DNA from 4 places in the Streptomyces flavovariabilis genome. Region 1 is predicted to be linked to each of the others. Evidence: riboswitches for the same ligand, from Rfam matches in the RefSeq annotation. Region 1 holds a riboswitch; each other region holds the start of a gene.
The links. Region 1 has a riboswitch for cyclic di-AMP ahead of IO24_RS0111765 (M23 family metallopeptidase). Riboswitches for the same ligand answer to the same signal wherever they lie in the genome.
Positions count from the first base shown of each region.

Region 1 (2,193 bases):
AAGGGGCTGAACCTGATCGCCGACGCCCTGAGGGCGCCCGCGTTCGCCGACAGCGAGGTCGAGCGGCTGGTGAACAACCGCCTCGACGAGATCCCGCACGAGCTGGCCAACCCCTCCCGCCGCGCCGCCAAGGAGCTCTCCAAGGAGCTGTTCCCGACGGGCTCGCGCATGTCGCGGCCCCGGCAGGGCAGTGAGGAGACGGTCGCCACGATCGACTCCGCGGCCGTACGCGGCTTCTACGAGAAGCACGTCCGCCCCGCCACGGCCACCGCCGTGGTCGTCGGCGACCTCACCGGCATCGACCTCGACGCCCTGCTCGGGGACACGCTGGGTGCCTGGACGGGCTCCTCGGCCGAGCCGCGCCCCGTGCCGCCGGTGACCGCCGACGACACCGGCCGGGTCGTCATCGTGGACCGCCCCGGCGCCGTCCAGACGCAGCTGCTGATCGGCCGGGTCGGCCCGGACCGGCACGACCGCGTGTGGCCCGCCCAGGTGCTCGGCACGTACTGCCTCGGCGGCACCCTCACCTCCCGCCTGGACCGCGTCCTGCGTGAGGAGAAGGGCTACACCTACGGCGTGCGGGCGTTCGGCCAGGTCCTCAGGTCCACCCCGGACGGCACGGGTGCCGCCATGCTCGCCATCAGCGGTTCCGTCGACACGCCCAATACCGGCCCCGCCCTGCAGGACCTCTGGACGGTGCTGCGCACCCTCGCGGCCGAGGGGCTGACCGAAGCCGAACGGGACGTCGCCGTGCAGAACCTGGTGGGCGTGGCCCCGCTGAAGTACGAGACGGCGGCGGCCGTCGCGAGCACGCTGGCCGACCAGGTCGAGCAGCACCTGCCCGACGACTACCAGGCCACGCTGTACCGGCAGCTCGCCGCGACCGGAACCGTGGAGGCCACCGCCGCGGCCGTGAGCGCCTTCCCGGTGGACCGTCTGGTGACCGTCCTCGTCGGTGACGCGGCGCAGATCAAGGCGCCTGTCGAGGCTCTGGGCATCGGCGAAGTCACCGTCGTCGCCGCCGAGTAGCGGCACGCGCGCGCAGGGGCCCTGGTTGTCTTCTGAGGCACCAGGGCCCCTTTATGCCCGAATCGATACGGATGTTGCCTGTCTGCCCTGTGGGATGCGCTACAAAAGCCGGGATCCGTTTGGGAATTGAAAGTGGCGCCGCTTAGCGTCATCCGGGCTGTTCGTCAGGCAGTGCGCCGCACCCGCGGCACCGGACAGTCATCGCCGAGTCCCCGTACGGCGCGAGCCAGGGGAGCCGGGGACCCACCGCAGTCCCTGGGGTGAATCGGACGCCCGCGCGAGCCGCGAGGGAGTCCGTAGGAGACCTTCCTGCTCCGAACCCGTCAGCTAACCCGGTAGGCGAGAAGGAAGGAAAGGACCAGCCACCACATGGCGTTCACTCGCGCCACCGGGAAGCACCGTCGTCCCAGCAGGATCCAGCGCGGCACCGCCCGTGCGGCGGGCGTCGCGGCCCTCGCCACCACCGGCGTGATCGGCACCGTGGCGGCCCCTGCGGCCTTCGCCGCCGAGCCCGGCGCCGAGCAGACGGGCCTCACTCCGGTCGTCACCATGGGCGACACCGCGGCCCAGCAGATCGACGCCCAAGCCGTCGCGCAGCAGCAGGCCGCCGAGGAGGCCGCCGCCAAGCGGAAGGCCGAGGAGGCCGCCCGCAAGCGCGCCGCGGAGCTGGCCGAGAGGGCCAAGGAGGCGGCCGAGAAGGCCCGCGAGGCCAAGGAGCGCGCCGCCCGCGAGGCCGAGCGCAAGCGTCTCAACACCTTCGTGTCCCCGATCTCCGGCTCGTACGTCTCCACCGGTTACAAGGCCGGCAGCGGCCTGTGGTCCTCCGGCAGCCACACCGGTGTCGACTTCCACGCCGCCACCGGCACCTCTGTCCACGCGGTCGGCGCGGGCACCGTCGTCGAGGCCGGCTGGGGCGGCTCCTACGGCAATCAGATCGTGATCAAGATGAACGACGGGACGTACACCCAGTACGGCCACCTGTCCTCCACCAGCGTCTCGGTGGGCCAGCAGGTCACCCCCGGCCAGCAGATCGGCCTGTCCGGCGCGACCGGCAACGTCACCGGGCCGCACCTGCACTTCGAGGCCCGCACGAGCCCCGAGTACGGCTCGGACATCGACCCGGTCGCCTACCTCCGCTCGCACGGCGTCAACCTCTGACCGGAA
Region 1 is NZ_JNXD01000005.1:230,724-232,916, reverse strand. Features, by position in the region: gene IO24_RS0111770 (M16 family metallopeptidase) at 1-1,029, shown strand, start outside; cyclic di-AMP (ydaO/yuaA leader) riboswitch at 1,222-1,385, shown strand; gene IO24_RS0111765 (M23 family metallopeptidase) at 1,399-2,187, shown strand.

Region 2 (2,193 bases), on a different contig from region 1:
GATGCTAGAGAGCGCCGCACGCGTTACGAGAGGGGCACGCGCGCGTGCCCCTCAAAATCGCAACGAGACCGCTCAGGCCGGGCGTACCACGCTGTGGATCGCCGACTCGCCGTCGTAGTAGATCGACTCCTCGCGCACATACGTGCCGGGCTTCGGGGCGTGGATCATCATGCCGTTGCCGATGTAGACCCCGACGTGGGTGACATCGTCGTAGAAGAAGACCAGGTCACCGGGCTGGGCCTGGGAGAGCGGGACCGTGGTGCCCGCGTTCACCTGGTCGTAGGTCGTGCGCGGCAGGGTGACGCCCGCGGCCTTCCAGGCGGCCTGGGTGAGGCCCGAGCAGTCGTAGGAGCCGGGGCCGACGGCGCCCCACACGTACGGCTTGCCGATCTGGGCGCGGGCGAAGGCGAGCGCCTTCTCGGCCTTGGTGGCGTACGAGGAGTCGGCCGGGGGCGTCGAGGAGGACGAGCCGGTGCCGGACGACCCCGACGACGATGATCCGCTGTCCTGCTGCCGGGCGGCCTCGTCCTGCGCCCGCTGCTGCGCGGCCTGCTGCCGGGCCAGCTCGTCGGCCTTGCGGGCGGCCTCCTCCCGCTTCTCCTTCTCGATCGCCGCGAGCCGGGCCTTCTCCTCGGCGGTCAGCTTCGACATCAGCTCGCGCGCGTCGGCGAGCTTGCGCTGGACGGTGGCCTTCGCCGTCTTCAGGTCGCCCTGCGAGTCGGTGAGCGTCTCGAGGCTCTCGGTGGCCTCCTGGCGCTTCTCCATCGTCTCGGACTGCTGCGTGACGTAGTCGTCGACCGCGACCTTCTGACGGCCCGTCATCCGGTCCATCAACTGGGTCTGGTCGAAGTAGTCCTGCGGGGTGTCGGCGAGCAGGAACGTCGCCGTGTCCGGGGCGGCGACGCCGGTGCGGTACTGGGCGGAGGCGAAGGAACCCAGCTGCTCGCGCGCCTCGTTGAGCTTCTGGGTGCGCTGGGCGACGTCGTCGAGGAGGGCGTCGGCGCGCTTGCGCTGCTTCGCGGTCTTCTCCTTGGCCGCGTTGTACTTGTCGGTCGCCGACTCGGCCTGGCGGTACAGGTCGTCGACCTTCTTCTCGACTTCCTCCAGGCTGGGCTTGTCGTCGGCCTCGGGGGCGGCGTTGGCCGACTGGGACAGCAGGGCCACGGACGTGAGGGCCGCCGTTGCGAGGGCGGGGGTCCGTATGCCTGCCACGCGCGTACCCGTAGGACGCGACTTGCGGTGCGACGCCAAGGGAGGCGACTCCTTCCATGTTCCGCCTACCGGGTTAGCTGTCGGGTTCGGGCGGGTGGTTCGGAAGGTTTGCCCTACGGCCTTCTCCGCGCAGGGAGTCGGGCCGATTCACCCCAGGTTCACGGTTGGGTCCCCGGCTCCGGCTGCCGCTGCGGCACGCCGGACTCGGCGGAGGCCGCGCGGCCCGGCGACGTTCGCCGGTGGGGGTCATGCGGCCTGGTCGCACCGTAGCCAATTCGTGTGGCCTCTGTGAAGGTTGATGGGTGATATGCCCGATACATTTTCGTGACCTTGCTCATGAGCATTGCAGAGGGTGAACAATCGAGGGGGGTTGGTCCTGGAAGATGCATGAATGCGGGGGCTGTAGCAGGGCGTGATCAGGTGGTCATGGACGGCGACAATGCGCCGCCCGGCGGGCGGCGTGATCCCTGGCGCGGGGCGATGTTCTCAGGGCGGCGGCGGGCTGTCAGTGGGGCGCCCTAGACTCGGAGAGCGATGAGCAGCCTCTTTGACGACAGCTTCCTGGCGAACCTCCAGGCCCAGCGGGGCCCCGCGGACGAGCCCCCGCCGCCACCCGAGGACGAGCACGTACCGGAGCCGATTCCGGACGATCTGTTCGGCGGGAAGTTCGACGCGCCCCCGGACCGGGACGCCTACTACCGGGACGGCGCCCCGCGCCCGGTGGTGGACACCGCCGCCCTCCTGCAGGGGCTGAACGACAACCAGCGCGCCGCCGTCGTCCACTCCGGCTCCCCGCTGCTCATCGTGGCCGGCGCCGGCTCCGGCAAGACCCGGGTGCTCACGCACCGCATCGCCCACCTCCTCGCCGAGCGGGACGTGCACCCGGGCCAGATCCTCGCGATCACCTTCACCAACAAGGCCGCCGGCGAGATGAAGGAGCGCGTCGAGCAGCTCGTGGGCCCGCGCGCCAACGCCATGTGG
Region 2 is NZ_JNXD01000002.1:448,003-450,195, reverse strand. Features, by position in the region: gene IO24_RS0107040 (C40 family peptidase) at 73-1,251, opposite strand; cyclic di-AMP (ydaO/yuaA leader) riboswitch at 1,260-1,432, opposite strand; gene pcrA (DNA helicase PcrA) at 1,747-2,193, shown strand, end outside.
Region 2: it holds a riboswitch for cyclic di-AMP, as region 1 does, so the genes downstream of both, IO24_RS0107040 (C40 family peptidase) here and IO24_RS0111765 (M23 family metallopeptidase) in region 1, are expected to answer to the same signal.

Region 3 (2,193 bases), on a different contig from region 1:
TAACCGGCTCCGGGCGATCGGCCACCGGGTCGCCCACCTCATGGACAGAACCGAGAGTAAATTGTTTCCGAACGGAACAAAGCCGGGTTGCGAAGACCGGCAGAAAAAAACCCGCCCCGGTGCGCACGGGGGTGACGCACCGGGGCGGGAGCCTGCGGGACCTGAGCGGGCCGCTGCTTACTTCAGGTGCAGCTGCTGGCCCGGGTAGATGAGGTTGGCGTCCTCGACGATGTCCTTGTTCAGCTGGAACAGCTTCTCCCAGCCGCCCTTGACCTTCTCGTCCGCCGCGATCGAGCTGAGGGTCTCGCCCTTGACGACCTTGTACTCGCCGTCGCCCTTCTTGACCTTCTTGCCGGTCGGGGTGGTGACGGTCTTCTTGGCGGCCGGGCGCTCGTCGGAGCGGGAGGCCGGCTGCTGCTGGGTCTCGCGGGACTCGGAGCTCTGCTGGCTCTCCTGCGAGGAGCTGCCGGAGTCGCTCGAGGAGCCGCCGCCGGTGTAGCCGGCGCTCGACAGGCCCTTGCCGCAGACCGGCCAGGCGCCCTTGCCCTGGCCCGCCAGGACCTTCTCGGCGATCTCGATCTGCTGGTCCTTGGTGGCCTGGTCGGCGGTGGAGGCGTACTTGGTGCCGCCGTAGCCGGACCAGGTGGAGGCGGAGAACTGCAGACCGCCGTAGTAGCCGTTGCCGGTGTTGATGGACCAGTTGCCGCCGGACTCGCACTGGGCGACGGCGTCCCACTCGGAGGCGGTGGCTGCGGAGGCGTTGCCGGCCGCCATCAGCGGGGCGGCGACGGCGGCGCCGGTGACACCGGCGATGGCGATGACCCGAGAGGCCTTGGACGGACGGCGGTGCGTGCCCTTGCCGGAAAACAGCATGGAGAGATCCCCTCACCGACGCCTGCGAGGTGAGCTGTCGGGTTCGGGCCGGTTGAGTTGCCCGGCCGCGTCCCTCCCGGGACACGGCTTCACCCCAAGCCCTTCCGGTCAACTGACCGGTCGGGCACCTACCTTGGGTCCCCCGCTCCTGCCTACGGCGCTTGACGCGACGACTGTTCCCGTACGGCCGCTGGCAGGATTCGGCGTTGCGGCAGCCGGGGCTCGTGGTGACGAGCGGTCACGACCGTAGACACGCGGTCCGCGGAATTTCAAAGACGATCAGGGCTTCTGAGATCTATCTCTCACGGGCCCCAAACGGGACATTCATCGCGAATGATGACGCGAACTCGTGCGGTTTGGGGGCGACTTCCGCCCCCGTTTCCGCACTGCCCGAACCGCTACTTCTCGTCCGCTTCGCCCGTCACCGTGAGCGTCTGACCGGGGTGGATGAGGTCCGGGTCGGAGCCGACGGCCTTCTCGTTGCCGTCGTAGAGCGCGTGCCATCCGCCGCTGATCCGAAGGGCGTCGGCGATGGACCAGAGGCTGTCACCGACCCCCACGATGTAGTCGCCTTCGGACGCGTCCGGGGAGGCCTCGTCGCCGCGCGAGGAGTGGCGCCCCGTGGACCCGTCCGCACCGCCGCTCTCGGGCGGGCGGGTTTCGTCGGCACTGGGACCGCGATGGCGACCGGAGCCGGCGTCGGCCGCCGAGGAGTCGTCGCTCTGCCGCGAGTTGCCGGACCGGCCGCTCTCGGGGGTGGCCGACGGAGAAGCGTCGGACCGAGGGTCCTTCGACGAGTCGGAGGATTCAGGCGACTTGTCCGGCTTGGTGGTTTCGTCCTCCGAAGTCGACGATGCGTCGGGCGACGACGGGGACGGGGAGGGGCTCGCGGAAGGGGACGAACCCAGCGAGTCGAGCAGGCCGGGCGAGTCCTCCGAACCGGATGACCCGGAAGAGCCGGACGAGGCCGACCCCTTGTCCTGCTCGAGGCCGGAGAGCAGTCCGCAAGTGCGCCACGCGCCGACCCCCTGGTCGGCGAGGATTCTCTCGGCCACGGCTATCTGTTGGGAGCGACTGGCCAGATCGGCACTCGCGGCGTAGTCGAGACCGCCGTGGCTCTCCCAGTCCTCCTGGGACAACTGCAGGCCGCCGTAGTAGCCGTTGCCGCTGTTCTGGCTCCAGGCGCCGCCGGTCTCGCAGTCCGCGACCCGGTCCCAGGTCGTGCCGTCGGCCGCGCTGGCACCGGAGGCCCCGAGGAGCGGGATCGCGATGGCGGAGCCGGTCACTCCGGCCGCCAGGAGGAGAGCCGGAGCCTGGCGG
Region 3 is NZ_JNXD01000013.1:95,971-98,163, forward strand. Features, by position in the region: gene IO24_RS0123700 (LysM peptidoglycan-binding domain-containing protein) at 178-873, opposite strand; cyclic di-AMP (ydaO/yuaA leader) riboswitch at 878-1,043, opposite strand; gene IO24_RS0123705 (LysM peptidoglycan-binding domain-containing protein) at 1,272-2,193, opposite strand, start outside.
Region 3: it holds a riboswitch for cyclic di-AMP, as region 1 does, so the genes downstream of both, IO24_RS0123700 (LysM peptidoglycan-binding domain-containing protein) here and IO24_RS0111765 (M23 family metallopeptidase) in region 1, are expected to answer to the same signal.

Region 4 (2,193 bases), on a different contig from region 1:
TGTGCTGAGCCGCACGGACCAGGTGTGGACCTCCGACAACACCGACCCGCTCGACCGGCTCGCCATCCAGCACGGCTTCAGCCAGATCCATCCGGCCCGGGTCATGGCCGCCTGGGTCACCGACAGCCCGAACGCCATGCTCAACCACCGGGCCAGCTCCCTGAAGTTCCGGTTCGTCAGCGCCATGGCCGGGGTGCTCGGGGTCGGCGGCGACCTCACGAAGTGGACGCAGGGGGAGCTCGCCGAGGCGGGGGAGTGGGTGGCTCTCTACAAGGAGATCCGGCCCGTGGTGCAGCGCGGCGACCTGTACCGGCTGCGGCCCCCGGAGGGCGGACCGAGCGCCGTGCAGTACACCCTCGGCGACGAGACCGTCGTCCTCGCCTGGCTCCAGGCGCAGCGCTACGGCGAGCCCGTGCCGGCACTCCGGTTGCGCGCCCTCGACCCGACCGCATCGTACGAATGCCTCGAAACGGGCGAAGTTCACCGAGGGGCCGTGCTGCTTCATCACGGACTGCGGGTCGGCCTGAGCGGGGATCTGGACGCCGCGGTCGTCCGCCTTAAGCGGAAGTAGCCGTTCTGTCCGAATAAAGCGCTTCGGTCGCTAAGGGATAACGTGCCCCGATCGTAAAGGAGATGAGGTCGGGGTGCGTGACCATCGTCATATTCGTGACGATGCGTTGTCGCCATGCTCACGTAATTCCGGCATTGTGCAGGGCCATTGAGGAAAGCGGGAGATCGGTAATCCACGCTCGGTGACGGCGCAGGTGCCGGCGCGTCAAGAAAAACACCGTCACGGGCAACCGCAAGCTTGTCCCATTGCGTCTTGGTCGCTTACGTTCCACACCAATCCGGACGGACGCCTAATCCTGCCGCCGCCCGGAGCCCCACACACTGACCCGACGTACGGCAGGAGCGGGGGACCCACAGGTAAGACGCCTGTTCCGGTTCCCGGAACGGCTTGGGGTTAAGCCGCGCCCCGGCGCGGCCGGGCATCTCCAGCCCGCACCCGACAGCTCACCTCGCAGGCGACGGAGAGGAATTCGCCATGCCCGCGAAGGGTAAGCACCGCCGCCCCAAAACCCAGCGTTTCACCCGCTCCATCGCCGTCGCCGGAACCGGCGGGGCCGCCCTCGCCCTGCCGCTCATGGGGGCCGCCGGCGCCCACGCCGCCACCCCGCAGTCGGCTCCGGAGAAGGCCGCCCAGTCCGCTCCGGCGGCCGAGAAGAAGGCCGCCGAAAAGGCCACCGGTGCCCGCACGTACAGCGTGCGGGCCGGCGACTACCTCGCCAAGATCGCCGACGACCAGAACGTCAGCGGCGGCTGGAAGAAGCTCTACGCGGACAACCGTGACGCCGTCGGCTCCGACCCGTCGCTGATCCACCCGGGCCTCAAGCTGTCGATCGGCAAGAAGGCGGCGAGCGCGCCGAAGCCCTCGGCCCCGTCCGCGCCGAAGGCCTCGGCCCCGAAGCAGTCCGCCGCCGAGTCGGCCCCGAAGGCGGAGACCGCCGCGAAGCCGGCTGCCGCCGCCAAGCCGGCCGCCGAGAGCAACTCCAGTGGCTATGCCCTCCCGGTGGACGGTGCCACCGTCGGCACGCCTTACCGCATGTCCGGCAGCATGTGGTCCAGCGGTTACCACACCGGTGTCGACTTCGTCGTCCCGACCGGCACCTCCCTCAAGGCGGTCGGCGCGGGCACGGTCGTCTCCGCCGGCTGGGGCGGCGCCTACGGCAACCAGGTCGTCATCAAGCTCGACGACGGCCACTACGCCCAGTACGCCCACCTGTCCCAGCTCTCCGTCTCGGCCGGCCAGAGCGTGACCGCCGGGCAGCAGGTCGGCCTGTCGGGCGCGACCGGCAACGTGACCGGACCGCACCTGCACTTCGAGATCCGCACCACGCCGGACTACGGCTCGGACGTGGACCCGGTCGCCTTCCTGCGCTCGCACGGCGTCTCCGTCGGCTGACCGGCCGCACGACCGCCTGCCTGACACGCGACCGAAGGCCGGACCCCGATCCCCGGGTCCGGCCTTCGGTGTGTGCGTGCCGCTGACCGCCCCAAGGGATCGACAGGCGGCGGCAGTTGGGACAGAGTGACCCCGTCCGGAGTGCAAGCGCTTTCCCGAGCCTTCCCGGCGGATCCCGAGGAGTTGTGTCACCGTGCCGACCACCCGCAGAGCCTTCGGAGCCCTGGCCG
Region 4 is NZ_JNXD01000006.1:155,208-157,400, forward strand. Features, by position in the region: gene IO24_RS0112900 (alpha-galactosidase) at 1-571, shown strand, start outside; cyclic di-AMP (ydaO/yuaA leader) riboswitch at 887-1,041, shown strand; gene IO24_RS0112905 (M23 family metallopeptidase) at 1,046-1,963, shown strand; gene IO24_RS0112910 (DUF6250 domain-containing protein) at 2,157-2,193, shown strand, end outside.
Region 4: it holds a riboswitch for cyclic di-AMP, as region 1 does, so the genes downstream of both, IO24_RS0112905 (M23 family metallopeptidase) here and IO24_RS0111765 (M23 family metallopeptidase) in region 1, are expected to answer to the same signal.